2 regions of the Mucilaginibacter sp. P4_E8 genome follow, and region 2 is predicted to be linked to the other one. Evidence: riboswitches for the same ligand, from Rfam matches in the RefSeq annotation. Region 2 holds a riboswitch; the other holds the start of a gene.

Region 1 (8,047 bases), on a different contig from region 2:
AACGCTGTCAATTAAACCTACATCATCAGTTGTTGGTTCAATTAATACTGCTCCGGCACCATCTCCAAAAAGGATACAGGTGTTCCTGTCCTTGTAATTTATAATGGCGCTGTTCTGATCGGCCCCAACAACAATAACTTTTTTATAACGACCGCCTTCAACCAAACTGGCGCCCATAGTAAAAGCATAAAGAAAACCACTGCAAGCAGCATTAACATCAGTTGCCCAGGCATTGGTTAAATCAGCCTTATCGCAAACAATACTGGCTGTTGATAACAGCAGGTGATCAGGAGTTGATGTAGCAATGATGACACAGTCAATTTCGTCGGGAGAAACTTTAGTATTATTAAGTAAATCTTTTATGGCCCAGGTGGCCATATCAGAGGTAGCGAGCGATTTATCGGTTAAAATTCTTCTTTCTCTTATCCCGGTTCTTGAAACTATCCATTCACTATTAGTCTCAACCATTTTTTCTAAATCGCTGTTACTCAAAATGTTATCTGGAACATAACCACCTACACCCGTTATAACCGCGCTACTCTTTAATCTCATAAATACTAAAATTCAACAAAAAACAGGCAATTATACGGAAATTGCCTGTTTTACCTGTCAGGAAACTGTTGTTTCTACAACTAACTTACGAAGTTGTTTTGCAGCCTCCACCATATTTACCAACGCGGTTTGCGTTTCGGGCCATCTGCGGGTCTTTAAACCACAGTCGGGGTTAACCCATAAATTACCGGCCGGCAGTAATGCCGATGCTTTCTCGAGCATGCTCACCATCTCATCAACCGTAGGTACGCGGGGCGAATGGATATCATAAACACCCGGACCAATTTCATTTGGATATTTAAAATCGGCAAAGGCGGCAAGCAGTTCCATTTGCGAGCGTGAGGTTTCTATCGTGATCACATCGGCATCCATATCGGCAATGTTACCTATAATGTCATTAAACTCGCTGTAGCACATGTGGGTATGGATCTGCGTTTCGTCCCTCACCCCGCTGGCCGAGATCCGAAACGCCCGTACAGCCCAATGCAGGTAAGCCGCCCAATCCTTTTTGCGCAATGGCAAACCCTCTCTTATAGCCGGTTCATCAATCTGGATCACTTTAATACCTGCCTGCTCCAGGGCAACCACTTCATCGCGGATGGCCAGGGCTATCTGGTAGGTAGTTTCGGAACGGGGCTGATCATCGCGCACAAACGACCATTGCAGTATGGTTACCGGTCCGGTAAGCATACCCTTCATCAGTCTGTTGGTATTGGCCTGCGCAAAGCTGCTCCAACGCACGGTCATATCCGCCGGGCGACTTACATCGCCATAAATTACCGGTGGTTTAACACAGCGGCTGCCATAGCTTTGCACCCACCCGTTTTTGGTGAATAAAAAGCCATCCAAACGTTCGCCAAAGTATTCAACCATGTCGTTACGTTCAAATTCGCCATGAACCAAAACATCAAGACCTATTTCTTCCTGCCAGCGGATGGCATCAATGGTGGCTTTTTCTATCTGTTCGTCATACTGGGCGGTGGTTAGCTCGCCTTTTTTTAGTCGTGCCCTAAGCGAGCGGATATCATCTGTTTGCGGGAATGAGCCTATGGTAGTTGTAGGGTACAGGGGTAATTTAAAGCGCTGCTGTTGTATTTTTTGACGTGTGCCGAATGTACTATCACGCTGGGCATCGGCATCGGTGATGGCGGCAGTACGTTGTTTTATTTCCTGCTTGTGGATCAGTTTTGACAGGTTACGGCTTGATATGGCCTGCAAATTGGCTTGCAACAAGCCATTATCGCCATTAATAATTTCAGCAAGTTCATTAACCTCGTTCAGTTTTTGTTTGGCAAAGGCCATCCAGTTTTTTATTTCGGGGTTGATGGCTGTTTCCAGATCAAGATCAAACGGGGTATGCAGCAGGGAGCAACTTGGCGCTATCATCACCCTGTCTTCACCAATAACTGCTATTGCTTTTTTGATGTGTGATAACGACCTGATATAATCGTTTTTCCAGATGTTGCGGCCATCAATTACTCCTAACGAGAGGCTAAGCTTTTCGGGCAGCAGGGTAAGCACCTCATCCAATTGCTTCGGTGCACGTACCAGGTCGATATGCAGTGCGCTTACCGGCAGGTTTACAGCCAGTTGGGTATTACCCTGCAGGCTTTCAAAATAGGTGGTGAGCAGTACTTTTATACCAGGACAGTTTTTGCTGATCTCGTTATAAGCATATACAAAAGCCTCTTTTTCTTTTTGGGTAAGATCAAGCGCCAGGAAAGGCTCATCTAGCTGTACCCAAACCGCGCCATAGCTTTTCAGCCTTTTTAATACTTCAATGTAAACAGGTACCAACTTTTTGATCATGTCTATCTTATCAAACCCGGCCTGCTTTTCCTTACCCAGCAACAGGTACGATACGGGGCCTATGAGTACTGGTTTAGGTGTTGTGCCGGTATGTTGTTTGGCCAGGGTAAATTCGTCAAATACCTTTTCACTGAATAGCCTAAACTGCTGATTTTGTACAAACTCCGGCACAATGTAATGGTAATTGGTATCAAACCATTTGGTCATTTCCATGGCGGTTATATCCAGGCCATCCTTTTGATAGCCGCGGGCCATGGCAAAATAAAGGTCGATCTCGGTATTGGCCCTGTTTTGTGTTAACACCGGGGTATACCGCTCGGGGATTACGCCCAACATGAGCGATGTATCCAGCACCTGGTCATAAAAACTAAAATCGTTACAGGGGATCAGATCGATACCGGCTTCGGCCTGGGTTTGCCAGTGGCCAATACGGAGCTGACGGGCAACGGCAAATAGTTCGTCGCGGCTGGATAGGCCGGCCCAGTACAATTCACTGGCCTTTTTGAGTTCACGGAGGGCACCTACACGAGGATACCCGAGATTGTTTTTGAGCATACGCATAAAACTTTTTTGGTTAAACATTAAATTGAATTAATGCTCCTTACGGTTTTCGGTATGCTTTCGGGAAATGGTAATAAAAGGCAAAAGCTTAACGCACAAGCATGTGAAAGCCTGCGGTTATTCTTTTTCTTCGACTACTGCTTCAAAACGCGAAAGCATTGTCTTTATACATTGGGGCAAGTATCCTGGCTTGTAACATTGTTGCCGTCCTTCTCATCTGCCTTAAAGCAGACAATGGACCTGGTAAAGGCAACAATTTTTTGTGTTACTTACAGTTGCGCGACAGCCCGTGATTTACACACGGTTCCTTTTTAATCCCTGCCTAAATATAGCAGGAAACCTCATGCAGAAAAAAAGTAAAGAACTTTATTGAGGGCAAATATAGGGAATAGATTGATACGGATGTGCAGATTTCAGATATGCAAATGTGCAGATTGGAGATGTGCACATTTGCATTTTCTTTTAACTCTTTCTAAAATACCTGTTTTTCACGAAAGATTTGATCAGGATACCGGCCACACAACAGGCAACCAATAGATAAACAATTAGGATGTGTTTCTGCATTTTGGTTTATAATTTTCCTAAATGTAACGGATGTGATACAAACAATGCAAGTGATTTGAAAAATAATCTTCTAACCGATTTGGATAAAAAGTCAGAGAAGTGTAATTTTTGAGCGCTATTTGAAGGTAAATGAAGTCTTCTCAAGTCAGACAAGTGTAAATTTAAATCATATTTTACCGTAGCTGCAGTGACTCCCACAGGTCCCCACGAGAGACCCTGAGGGGACGAAAAATGCAACTTTTCACATTCCCGGCTTTTTTGCCGAACCAATTAAATTTACATCTACAACCTCTAAAAAGCTAACCATGTGCTGAACGGTTTCTTTGTACTTTTTAAAATGCGGGGCTTGTATATGAGCTTTGTATGCTGTTGAATCGGCGTACACTTCAAAGATTGTAATGTGAGAAGGTTGTTTTTTGTCGGCAACTGCATAATAACTAAGCACTCCCGGTTCAACACGAATAGCAGTAGTCATTTGCTCCTTTAAAGCAATATTATACTTATCCAGTTGTGCCGGGTCGACTTGAATTTTAGCTATTCTATACATATGGATATTTTCCTGACCCATACCTTTTGTATTTATAATAAATGCCAGTAACACACTGCCTATGACWTAAAGTATCTTCTTTTTCATTGAGTTGTTGTTTACCCTAAGATACGAAAGCCCATTAAATAAAAAGGCCTTATTTCTACCCCTCTGGATCTCCTGAAGATATACCTGAGGTTCTTAGAAAGTGTAAATTTTGAATATACCGGTCCTCCAACCAACCACCTCGCTTTTTCTTTGAAATGTTTAACTTTGAACATGCAAGCGTTAAACACACCCCAAAACGGTTCTTATAATTTTGAAAGCAATAAAGGCGACTCTACACAGTTCAGGGTTGCTACTATATACGAGGGTTACTGCAACCTCGCCTCTTACAACCGCCGCGACTTTTACAAGATCACCTTAAAACTCAGTGGCAATAGCCAGTTACTTTATGCAAACAGGGGTATCGAGATCAATAAACCTGCCCTCGTATTTACTAATCCTTTAGTCCCTTACTCCTGGGAGGGTGATCATGAAGGAGCTGCAGGTTATTTTTGTGTGTTCACGAATGAATTTCTGCAAAGCGGGAATCGCATGGAAAGCTTGGAGGAATCATCCTTATTTAAAGCCGGCGGCGACCCTGTTTATTTCCTGAATGACACGCAAGCTGATTATATCCACAGCATTTTTTGCCGGATGCAGCAGGAGCTTGACAGCGAATACATATATAAATATGAGCTTATCCGTAACCACCTGAACCTGATTATTCATGAGGCTATTAAGATGCAGCCCGCCGTGGCTTATTTCACACCTCAAAACGCGGCCTCACGTATAGCTAAACTATTTCTGACCCTGTTGGAGAAACAATTTCCTGTTGAATCGCCACAGTATTCGCTGGCGCTGAAAAAGGCCGGGGATTACGCCGACAAGCTGGCGGTACACGTAAACCATTTAAACGCTGCCGTGCGTGAAATTACCGGCAGATCAACCACCACCCATATTAATGACAGGGTACTTGCTGAAGCAAAATCATTATTAAGCCATACAGATTGGAGCGTTGCGGAAATAGCCGCCAGCCTGGGTTTTGATTATGCTTCTTATTTTAATAACTTTTTTAAAAAGCATACAGGCTTTACTCCTATGGCTTTAAGAAAAGCTCTTTGAAAAGTATAATTATTACTTTGAAATGTTTAGCTACCAAACAGGATAATCATTATAAATTTGTTAACATAAAACATAAAACCTATGATACAAGCCAAAGGATATGCAGCTCAAACCGCTGAAACAGATTTAGCCCCCTGGGATTTTGAACGCAGGGAAGTTGGACCACGCGATGTTCAACTGGAAATATTATTCTGTGGTGTTTGCCACTCAGATCTTCACCAAATAAAAAACGATTGGTTCCCGGGGATCTTCCCAATGGTACCAGGCCACGAAATTGTAGGTAAAGTAATTAAAGTAGGCGATCATGTAAAGAAATTTAAAGCAGATGATCTTGCAGGCGTAGGTTGCCTGGTTGACTCCTGCAGAACCTGTGATAACTGCAAAGATGGATTAGAGCAATACTGTTTAAATGGTAATGTACAAACTTACAATGGCAAGGGTAAAGATGGTGTGCCAACTTACGGCGGCTATTCAAACACTATTGTGGTTCATGAGGATTTTGTACTGCACATTTCTGATAAGCTACCGCTTGCTGCTACTGCGCCGTTACTTTGCGCGGGCATTACCACTTACTCGCCGCTGCGTTACTGGAAAGTAGGCAAAGGACACAAATTGGCCGTATTAGGCCTTGGCGGATTAGGCCACATGGGCGTAAAATTTGGCGTTGCTTTTGGTGCCGATGTTACTGTTTTAAGTACATCACCATCTAAAGAAGAGGCTGCCAAAGCTTTAGGTGCACACCACTTTGTGGTAACATCAGACCCTGCCCAGTTAGAAGCTGTTAAAGGTTCGTTTGATTTTATTCTGGATACGGTTTCTGCCGAGCACGACATGAATCTTTACCTGTCGTTATTAAAAACAAATGGTACACACATTTGCGTTGGCGTACCATCAGAGCCTTATGCCATTCATCCATTTTCGCTTTTGGCTGGTCGTAAAAGCGTTTCAGGATCAGGAATTGGCGGCCTGCCCGAAACTCAGGAAATGCTTGATTATTGCGCAGAACACAATATCGTTTCAGACATCGAAATGATTGACATGAAAGATATTACCGCGGCTTATGATCGTATGCTTAAAGGCGACGTTCGTTACCGTTTTGTTATTGATATGGCTACGCTGTAATCTTAAAAAATCACTTTATAAAAAAGAGCGCCTGCTTGTAAGCAGGCGCTCTTTTTTGTTTCGTCTATTTAAAGTATTACTTATCCAACCCGCCACTGCGTGTTGCCTTAACCTGAACGGGCCATTTTATCCCTTCGGTTTTGGTGTTCACCGTTTTTGCAGGGTCTTCACTGGCCATGTACGCCATGATAGCCGCCAGCATGGCGTTATTCCGCAAGTCGTCAAAAATAACTTTATCATACGTGTCGCGGTTGGTATGCCAGGTGTATGCACCGTATGACCAGTTAAGCGAGCTTAAGGAAAATCCGGGGGCGCCAACTGCCACAAACGAGGCAAAGTCAGACCCACCACCACCGGGCTGACCAGGGAAATTGGTCTTTATCCGGTTTTTAATGGTATCGGGTACTGCTGCCAGCCACCTGCCCAGGTAATCCTTTGCTTCAGCAAAGCCTTGACCCGACAGGTTAACTACCCGTCCGGTACCGTTATCCTGGTTAAACAGGGCCTGTAAATTTTTAACTATTTCGGGGTGATCCTCCACAAATGCGCGCGAACCATTCAAACCCTCTTCTTCACTCCCCCAATGCCCTACCAGTATGGTGCGTTTAGGATGCGGATAGAATTTTTTTAACAGGCGCATAGCCTCCATCATGGTAAGGGTAGCGGTACCGTTATCGGTAGCGCCGGTGCCACCATCCCAGGAGTCGAAATGTGCGGAAAGCATTACATATTCATCCGGTTTCTCCGTGCCTTTTATTTCGGCAATGGTATTAAAGGTTGGCACTACACCCAATTCTTTTGATTCGGTGTGCATACTGATCTTCGGTTTCCCTCCTGATTCACTTAGGCGGTAAAGCATCCCATAATCTTCCAAGGCAATATCAACCGTAGGCACTATTTTGGTATTGGCGCCAAATATTTTATCAACCCCAAAACCAGCCGACCAGTTATTGGTCAGGATCCCTGCTGCACCGGCTTTTTCAAGCGCAACAGGAAGCGTTTTGGTGGTATAACCGGTTTTGCTGATACGCTTGCGCCAGGCGTCGGTCATGGCGGTACGTTCAGTCTTCATTTTGTCAAATGATTCTTTGGTAGCAAATTCCTGCCAGTTATAATCGGGCCGGCCGGTTGGCTGGCACATGGATATCATCACGAATTTGCCCTTAACATTTGGCAGCCACTGCTGAAAAGCAACCGAGTCGGCAAGGTCTGGCAGTATGATCACTTCGGCGGTAACCGTTTTTTTGCCCATACCCGGGCTCCAGGCCAGTTGCGTACCTTCCAGTGATTTTATACGCGGCGAAACCATATCAATGTGCGATATGCCCCGCTCCCAGCCACGCCATTCGCCCCATTTTTCGTTATGGGCGGGTATGTCCCAGCTTTTGTATTTGGCTACAGCCCAATCATTGGCCTGTTTCATTTGCGGTGTGCCTACTAAACGCGGCCCAACGCCATCAAAAAGTTCATGCGCCAGTTTTTCCAGTTGCGAATTGGCGGTTTCCTCTTTCATGATAGCGTCAATAACAGGGTTACTGGACTGCGCGGCGGCAATGCTGCTGCAAAGTACCATGCCCAAAGCAAGTGGCTTTACTTTATGCCAGATATTATGGTAAATATTTTTCATAAACCTAATTTATAAAAAACAAGCAAACTCCCTAACACTTATGATTTGGGTAACAGGTTTAATACATTCTTTAAAAAAATGCCCTGCGGTATGACTTACTGTGTGAACACATCTTTTTG
Region 2 (8,047 bases):
ACCGACGAAAGTTATAGTGACCCCCTGTTTTTAGGGCAGTTGCTGGGTGGTATTAAATATGCCATGGGTAATGGCAAGCCGCTTGATTACAGTAAGTCATACTCCAAAGTAGCGCCAGATCAAAGCCGCTTTGTAAAAACCGTATTGGTTAACAATATCGCATCGCCTATGGAGCTGGCTGTTGCTAAGGATGGTCGTGTGTTTTTTACCCAGCTGATGGGCAATTTTTCTGTGTATAATACCAAAACCAAACAGTTTAAGGTTATCCGTAAATTCCCCATTACCTATGAGGGCGGTACCGGGGTTATAGGCTTAACCCTCGACCCTAAATTTGAAACTAACCAGTTTGTTTACATTTATTATATGCCTGCCGGACAAACGGAAGAGCCGCTTAACTTTCAACTGTCACGCTTTAAGCTGAGTCCGCAAAACGTGCTTGACCTGGCATCCGAAAAAATATTACTCAAAGTTCCGGTTCAAAAAGTAAGCGGGGCGCACCATGGCGGTTCACTGGCCTGGGATAAAGAGGGCAACCTTTACCTGTCAACCGGCGATAGTTCAAGTCCGTTCCCATCTGATGGGTATGCACCATTGGATGAGCGCCCCGGACAGGAGCATTACAGTCTTGATGCGCAGCGCAGTGCCGGTAATACCAACGATTTTAAAGGCAAGATCTTAAGGATCCATCCCGAAGCCGACGGTACATATACCATCCCCGAAGGGAACCTCTTCCCTAAAGGAACTGCTAAAACAAAGCCCGAAATTTATGTAATGGGTTGCCGTAACCCTTATCGTATAGCGGTTAATCCTAAAACATCGGTATTGTACTGGGGCGAGATTGGCCCTGATGCCGGTAAAGATTCACCGCGCGGGCCACGCGGCTATGACGAATTTAACCAGGCCAAAAAAGCAGGCAACTTTGGCTGGCCCTATTTTGTAGGCAACAACTTCGCCTATTCGCATTGGGATTTTGTAACCGCTACCCCCGGTCCTAATTTTGATCCTAAAGCTCCCGTAAATAATTCGCCCAACAACACCGGCTTAAATGTATTGCCACCAGCCACACCGGCCATGATCTGGTACCCTTACGCCTCGTCTGACGAGTTTCCGGAACTGGGTATGGGCGGCAGGTGCGCCATCGGTGGTGATTTTTACGAGTATGATGCCAATGTTAAAAATCCTAATAAGTTTCCGGAGTACTATGACGGCGCGTTGTTTGTGGCCGATTGGATGCGTAATTGGGTGATTGACCTGAGGTTTGACGAAAAAGAGAATTACGTGCGCAACGAAGCTTTTATGCCTTCGGCAGGCGATTTCAGGCGGCCTATTGATATGGAGTTTGGATCAGATGGCGTATTTTATATGCTGGAGTACGGCTCGGTTTATGGTGCCCAAAACGAGGATGCACGCCTGGTGAAAATAGAATACAATACCGGTAACCGTGCGCCCATTGCCAAAGCAGGCATAACAGATACCGCTATGCAATCCCTGTATCAGCATACCAAATATTTAACTGCCGAACTTAAAACCATGCCGGTTAAAAAGGAGATAGCAGGGCAGGTACCGCTTACCGTAAGTGTTAACGGACAGGGTAGTAAAGATCTGGATGACGACGATAAAATAACCTACCAGTGGCTGTTTGACGGTAAAACGGTTGGAGCAACTACATCGTCGGCAAAATATACCTACACCAAACCGGGCACCTACAGAGCTATACTTAAAGTAACTGATAAGGCCGGATTGGTTGGCAAGGATACTATTATGGTAAAAGTGGGTAATACCGCGCCAATAGTTAAGATAGCCAGTGCCGATAATGAATCGTTTATATGGAAGGGTAAGCCATTTAAGTACAATGTAGTGGTTAAGGATAAGGAGGATAAAGTGATTGATCCTAAACGTGTAAAGCTTTTCTATATCTATAACCCGCAGCCATCTGCCGATAATAAAACCGTTAAGAACCTGGCAGCCTTATCTGCCACGGAGGTAAACTATCCGGGTAAAGCGCTGATGGCCGCCAGCGATTGCAAATCGTGCCATTTGATCAATAAAACCGCGGTAGGTCCAAGTTTTACGGCTATTGCAAACCGGTACAAAATTCAAAAGGGATCGACAGATAAATTATCAAAAAAGATCATCGCGGGCGGTGCCGGGAGCTGGGGAACGGAGCATGTAATGAGCGCCCACCCACAACTATCAAATGCAGATACCAAGGAAATTGTAAGGTATATTTTTTCACTTACTGATAAAAAGAACAAGGCTATACGTTTACCGCAGCATGGCGTCCTTAACCTTAAATTTAATGATGCCGAGCCACGTGGCGAGTACACCCTACTGGCATCATATACGGATAATGGGGGCAAAGTGGTTGGTCCGCTAACGGGTACCGATGTGGTTACTTTGCGCAATGCCAATGTAAAGGCGGTTTATGCCGATGAGTTAAAAGGTTTTAATCGTTTTAAGGATGATCTTTCGGCAGGGAACCATAAATCGTATGTCATGTTCAGAGATGTTGATCTGTCGGGTATTACAAAGTTTGCTTACCAGTACGCGTCAAAAGATGCTGCAGGCGAAATTGAGGTACGTATTGACTCACAGGCTGGTCCGGTGATCAGCTCGACGGCATACAGCGGAACCGGCGACTGGAAGAAACTGGCCTGGCTAACCGGTGAAGTACAGAAACCGGTAACCGGTAAGCACGATATTTACTTTTTTGCTATTAAACGCACCAAACCAAGCGATGGCATTATTAGTTTAAAAGATATTCAGTTTCAGTAATTAATAGTTGGGCAGGGGAATTGCGATTCCCCTTTGGAGAGCGTAATAGCCCATGAAAAGACAGCATCTATGCTAATTCAAGAGGTGTAGCCCCTAACGGGGCAAAAAACCTTTTGGTTTTATTTCTACAAATATGTAGTCCCTACGGGACATAGAGCAATAATTTAAGCTGCAAATGTGGCTGTATTTCATGTCCCGTAGGGACTACATATTTGTAGAAAATAATTGTAAAAATTTGGTGTGCCCCGTAGTGGGCTACCCTTCTGTCATATGATGGGCTATTGCTCTCTTGAGAGGGGAACTCATAGTTAATATAATTAAGTAACCTATAATCCTGTTTTTATGAAAAGATATTCGATTTTTTTTAGTGTTTGCATGGCTGTGGCCTTGGGACACACACAGGGGTTTGCCCAAAGCGGCAAGCCGCTTTTTACCAATGCTATAGGTGTGCAGGCGTACACTTTCCGCAGCAGTATGCCTAAAGCCACAGCAGCGGTTCTGGATACTATTAAATCCTTTGGCATAACCGAATTGGAAGGAGAGGGGCCCAAGGATATGCCCAAAGAGGAATTTAAAAAACTTTGCGACGAAAGGGGTATCAAAATACCATCAATAGGTGCAGGTTATGATGATATTGTTAAAGATCCTCAATCAGTTATTAAGCTGGCTAAAACATTGGGTGCATCATACGTCATGGTAGCCTGGATACCCCATAAAAAGGAATTTACTTTGGAAGATGCCAAAAAGGCCGCGGCTGATTTTAACCGTGTTGGCAAAATATTAAAGGAAAGCGGACTTACCTTTTGCTACCATAATCATGGGTATGAATTTGGTAAGTATGAGGATGGTACCCTGTTTGATTATATCGCCAAAAACACCGATCCTAAATATGTATCGTTCGAGATTGATATCCTGTGGTCGTTCCACGGCGGACAGGATCCGGCACAGCTGATCAATAAATACCCGTCGCGTATGAAATTGATGCACCTGAAAGACATCAGGAAAGGCGTTGCTAACGACCTTACCGGCGGCACTGATACCAAAAATGATGTAGCATTAGGTACCGGGCAGATCAATATCCCCGAGGTATTAAAGGCGGCAAAAAAAGCGGGCATTAAACATTATTTTATTGAGGATGAAAGTCCGTCATACAGTACCCAGATACCGCTAACCATTGCTTATATCAAGAGTTTAACTTATTAAAAACGTTTCATGGCTGATAATTCATTAAACAGAAGGCAGGTGTTAAAAACTTTAGGTTTGGCGGCAGGGGCCGCTGCTTTGGGTGGTCCCGCGGGAGCGGCAATTAAGGTTGATAAAAACGATCATGGTTTTGTGTACTCCTTAAACATGAGCACCATACGGGGCCATAACCTTGGCTTTATAAAGGAGCTTGAAGTAGCTGCCAAAGCCGGTTATACCGCTGTGGAGATATGGATAGATACCCTGCAAACCTATCTTAAAAATGGTGGCTCAATAACCGAGGCTAAAAAGATCATTGATGGTTTGGGCATCAGGGTGGAGAACGCCATTGGCTTTGCACAGTGGATTGTTGACGATGATGCCATACGTAAACAAGGGCTTACCCAGCTACAGGCCGAAATGGAAATGCTGGCCAAAATTGGCTGCCATAGAATAGCCGCTCCGCCGGCAGGAGCTACAAAATCGGAGGTTATTAACCTGGATACGGTTACGGAGCGCTATAACACCATCCTTAAAATGGGCCGCGAAACCGGTGTGATACCTCAACTGGAAATGTGGGGAGGATCGGCAAATTTAAAACACATAAGCCAGGTATTGTATGTAGTAACCCAATGCGGGCACCCCGACGCGCGGATGTTGCTGGATGTATTTCATGTATATAAAGGGCAATCGGCGGTGGAGAGTCTGCAGTTTGTGGGCAAACAGGCATTAGAGATATTTCATGTTAATGATTATCCCGCAGGTATCAGTCCTGAACAAATATCTGAGCCCGACAGGGTGTATGTTGGCGATGGGGTAGCCCCTGTAAAACGTATTTTACAATTGGTTAAAAATCCCGACAGGCCGCTTATTATATCGTGCGAAGTATTTAATAAAAGTTATTACGCGCAGGATGCCCTGCTGGTGGCAAAAACCGCGCTTAGCAAAATGAAGGCTATAGCGGCGAAGGTTTAGTACCCTAACCCCCAGAGAATAATAGCCCATCAATAACAGTTGGGTTATTTGGTAGATYAGATTCCCTCCTTGGGGAGGGGCGCGGTGGTTTGTGTAATGGCAGGGAGGGGTTTATTCGTGATGTAGGTCGCATAAACCCCTCCCTACACCCTCCCGTCGGGAGGGAATCGCACAGGCCAACACTTTAAAATTTAATCCTGTTTTATCATGGGCTATTACTCTGAAGGGGAATGAACCCAAACGCTCCTAACTGTGGAGAAATTCTTGTACTGTTCGAGGCCTTTACTTTACTTTTCTTCCTCCCCACATTTGGGGATATATAAATAAATTTACCCATATTTTTTATTCTATATTTGCGTCGCTTTTGGTTCCCTGAGCATTTATTTGTTTAGGGATTAAAAGGGAATTCGGTGTAATTCCGGAACTGTCCCGCAGCTGTAAGCTCCGTTAACCGCTATCCATTCTTTAGCCACTGTTCGCCTTGGGCGGATGGGAAGGCCGGATAAGCAGGGAGTAAGTCAGAAGACCTGCCATTGCATTATAAGTATTCATAGCTTTCGGGGATTGAAGCTGGAATGAGGATACCTCACGTGTGTTGTATTTCCATTTGTTATACCCTGTTTGCTGTTTGTTTAATTTTTTTACGAACAGAAAATATTGCAACGCCTGTACAAATATTTGTGCCTTCTATTGGTGTCGGCTTGCCTTGTAGCAATACAAGGCTCACTTTGCGGCAATTTAATGGCGCAAAATGCCGATACCATCCGCTCATCATCAAAAGATACTTTAAGAAACCATCATCTTAAAGAGGTTTCTGTGCGTGCAGGCAGGATCTCATCGCGCAATACATCGGCCACGCCGCTACAGGTATTAAAAGGCGCCGAGTTAGAAAAACTAAACAGCTTTTCTGTAGCCGATGCTATCCGCTTTTTTTCGGGGGTACAATTAAAAGATTACGGTGGTATTGGTGGCCTTAAAACCATTAACGTGCGTAGTCTGGGCAGTAACCACGTAGCCGTTTTTTATGATGGGGTTGAGTTTGGGAACTCGCAGAACGGGCAGGTTGATCTTGGCAAGTTCTCGCTTGACAATATTGAAGAGATAGCTTTATATAATGCACAAAAAGGCACCATATTTCAATCGGCAAAAGGTTTTTCGGCGGGAAGTGCCATTTACCTTACTTCCAGGCAACCCCGGTTTGAGCCCGGCAGCAGCTCAACCGGGAAAGTCAGTTTTAAAACAGGTTCATCCGGACTGTTAAATCCTTCGTTCTTTTGGCAATATAAGCTGAGCGATAATGTTTACAGCACCTTTAGTACAGAGCTTGTGCATGCCAACGGGCGCTATAAGTTCAGGTACACTAATGGGGTTTATGATACAACCGCGGTAAGGCAAAACGGAGATATCGACGCGCAACGCGTAGAGGCCGGTTTAAATGGCAAGCTCAAAGACAGCAGCAAATGGGCGGTTAAGGGATATTTATACAACTCAGAACGCGGATTGCCCGCTGCCATAGTATCCAACAAATTTGATTCGCATGAGCGGCTGTGGGACAGGGATGTGTTTGTTCAGTCGTCATACAATAAAAAATTCAGTGATCGGTATAGCTTAATGCTAAGTGGCAAGTATGCCAATACCTACAGCCATTACGTAAACCCTGATATTACTACTACCACGGGTTTGCTCAATGATCGATATTATGAGAACGAGCTCTACTTTTCTGTTGCCAACAAATTGCGGATCAACAAATTCTGGGATGTTGCCTTAGCTGCCGATTACCAGTGGAATACGCTGCACATCACAGAAAATGACTCGGCCAAATATGGTTTTGCACCTCCGGTACGCAATACCCTGCTAACCGCGCTGGCTTCTGAGCTGCATTTTAAACGCCTTAATGTGCAGGTAAATTTACTGGGCACCTTTGTTAACGATAAGGTTTCGATAGAAAGTAATTCTGACAAAAAGAAGGAATATACACCCGCGCTGCTGCTTTCCTGGCAACCAACTGAAAACCCCGACTTCAGGATACGCGGGTTTTATAAAAGTATTTTCAGGCTGCCAACCTTTAATGATCTGTACTACACTTTTGTAGGCTACGCCGCAGTAAAGCCCGAATTTAATAAACAGTATGATGTAGGGTTTACCTATAATAAAACCCTGCACCAGCAAACGCTGGTATATTTTGCGCTGCAGGCTGATGCTTATTACAACCAGGTGAGGGACAAGATCGTAGCTGTTCCGGGTGCTGACCTGGGCAGATGGTCGATTATTAATTTAGGCAAGGTTCATATTAAAGGAATAGACATTAACGCGCAGGCAACCTGGCAAATATTACATGATGTATTTGTTAATACGGGCATCGCCTACACTTACCAAAAGGCTGTAGATGTAACCGATAAAAACGATTTTAACTATAATCAACAGATCCCATATACCCCGGTTAACAGCGGCTCTGTGTTGATAGCGGCCGAATGGCGCAAGCTGACATTTACCTACAGTTATATATATACTGGCGAAAGGTATAATCAAAAAGCTAATGAACTGGCAAACTACATGCCGCCCTGGTACACTCATGATGCAGGGCTTACCTATACAACCAGGTACAACAAGCATAGGCTAAAACTTACCGCCGAGGTAAATAACCTGCTTAACCAGTACTATGATGTAGTATACAATTTCCCGTTGCCGGGGCGCAATTACCGGTTCACTATAAGTTCAACTTTTTAAACCTATGAAAAACATAAATTATATTATCAAATGCTTGTTGTTGGGATGCCTGATCCTGATTTACAGCTCATGCCGCAAGGCATCCCAACCAATACCTGAAGAGGTTAAAACACTGCTGCCTGCTGATCCTGCAAGTGTGGTAAAAGGTTTTTACCTGCTTAACGAGGGTAATATGAACATGAATAAAGCTTCGCTTGATTACCTGGATTATACTACGGGCGAGTACCGCCGGAATATCTATAACCAAACCAACCCCGAGGTAACCAAAGGTTTGGGCGATGTGGGCAATGATATTGGCATATATGGCTCAAAAGTTTACGTGGTGGTTAATGTATCAAACAAAGTAGAGATCCTGAATGCGCGTACAGGTAAGCGTATATCAGTTATC

What was found. Region 2 has a riboswitch for cobalamin ahead of AC1DRQ_RS05010 (TonB-dependent receptor). Riboswitches for the same ligand answer to the same signal wherever they lie in the genome.
Region 1: linked by a shared signal. The riboswitch ahead of metE (5-methyltetrahydropteroyltriglutamate--homocysteine S-methyltransferase) and the one ahead of AC1DRQ_RS05010 (TonB-dependent receptor) in region 2 are both predicted to bind cobalamin.

Annotation. Positions count from the first base shown of each region.
Region 1 covers NZ_JBFUJG010000006.1:81,580-89,626, forward strand. Annotated here, with positions in the region: gene AC1DRQ_RS04400 (beta-ketoacyl-ACP synthase III) at 1-552, opposite strand, end outside; gene metE (5-methyltetrahydropteroyltriglutamate--homocysteine S-methyltransferase) at 610-2,916, opposite strand; cobalamin riboswitch at 3,080-3,281, opposite strand; gene AC1DRQ_RS04410 (putative quinol monooxygenase) at 3,728-4,120, opposite strand; gene AC1DRQ_RS04415 (helix-turn-helix domain-containing protein) at 4,292-5,179, shown strand; gene AC1DRQ_RS04420 (NAD(P)-dependent alcohol dehydrogenase) at 5,261-6,301, shown strand; gene AC1DRQ_RS04425 (M20/M25/M40 family metallo-hydrolase) at 6,378-7,928, opposite strand.
Region 2 covers NZ_JBFUJG010000007.1:72,912-80,958, forward strand. Annotated here, with positions in the region: gene AC1DRQ_RS04995 (ThuA domain-containing protein) at 1-2,775, shown strand, start outside; gene AC1DRQ_RS05000 (sugar phosphate isomerase/epimerase family protein) at 3,118-3,978, shown strand; gene AC1DRQ_RS05005 (sugar phosphate isomerase/epimerase family protein) at 3,988-4,932, shown strand; cobalamin riboswitch at 5,281-5,481, shown strand; gene AC1DRQ_RS05010 (TonB-dependent receptor) at 5,626-7,659, shown strand; gene AC1DRQ_RS05015 (YncE family protein) at 7,664-8,047, shown strand, end outside.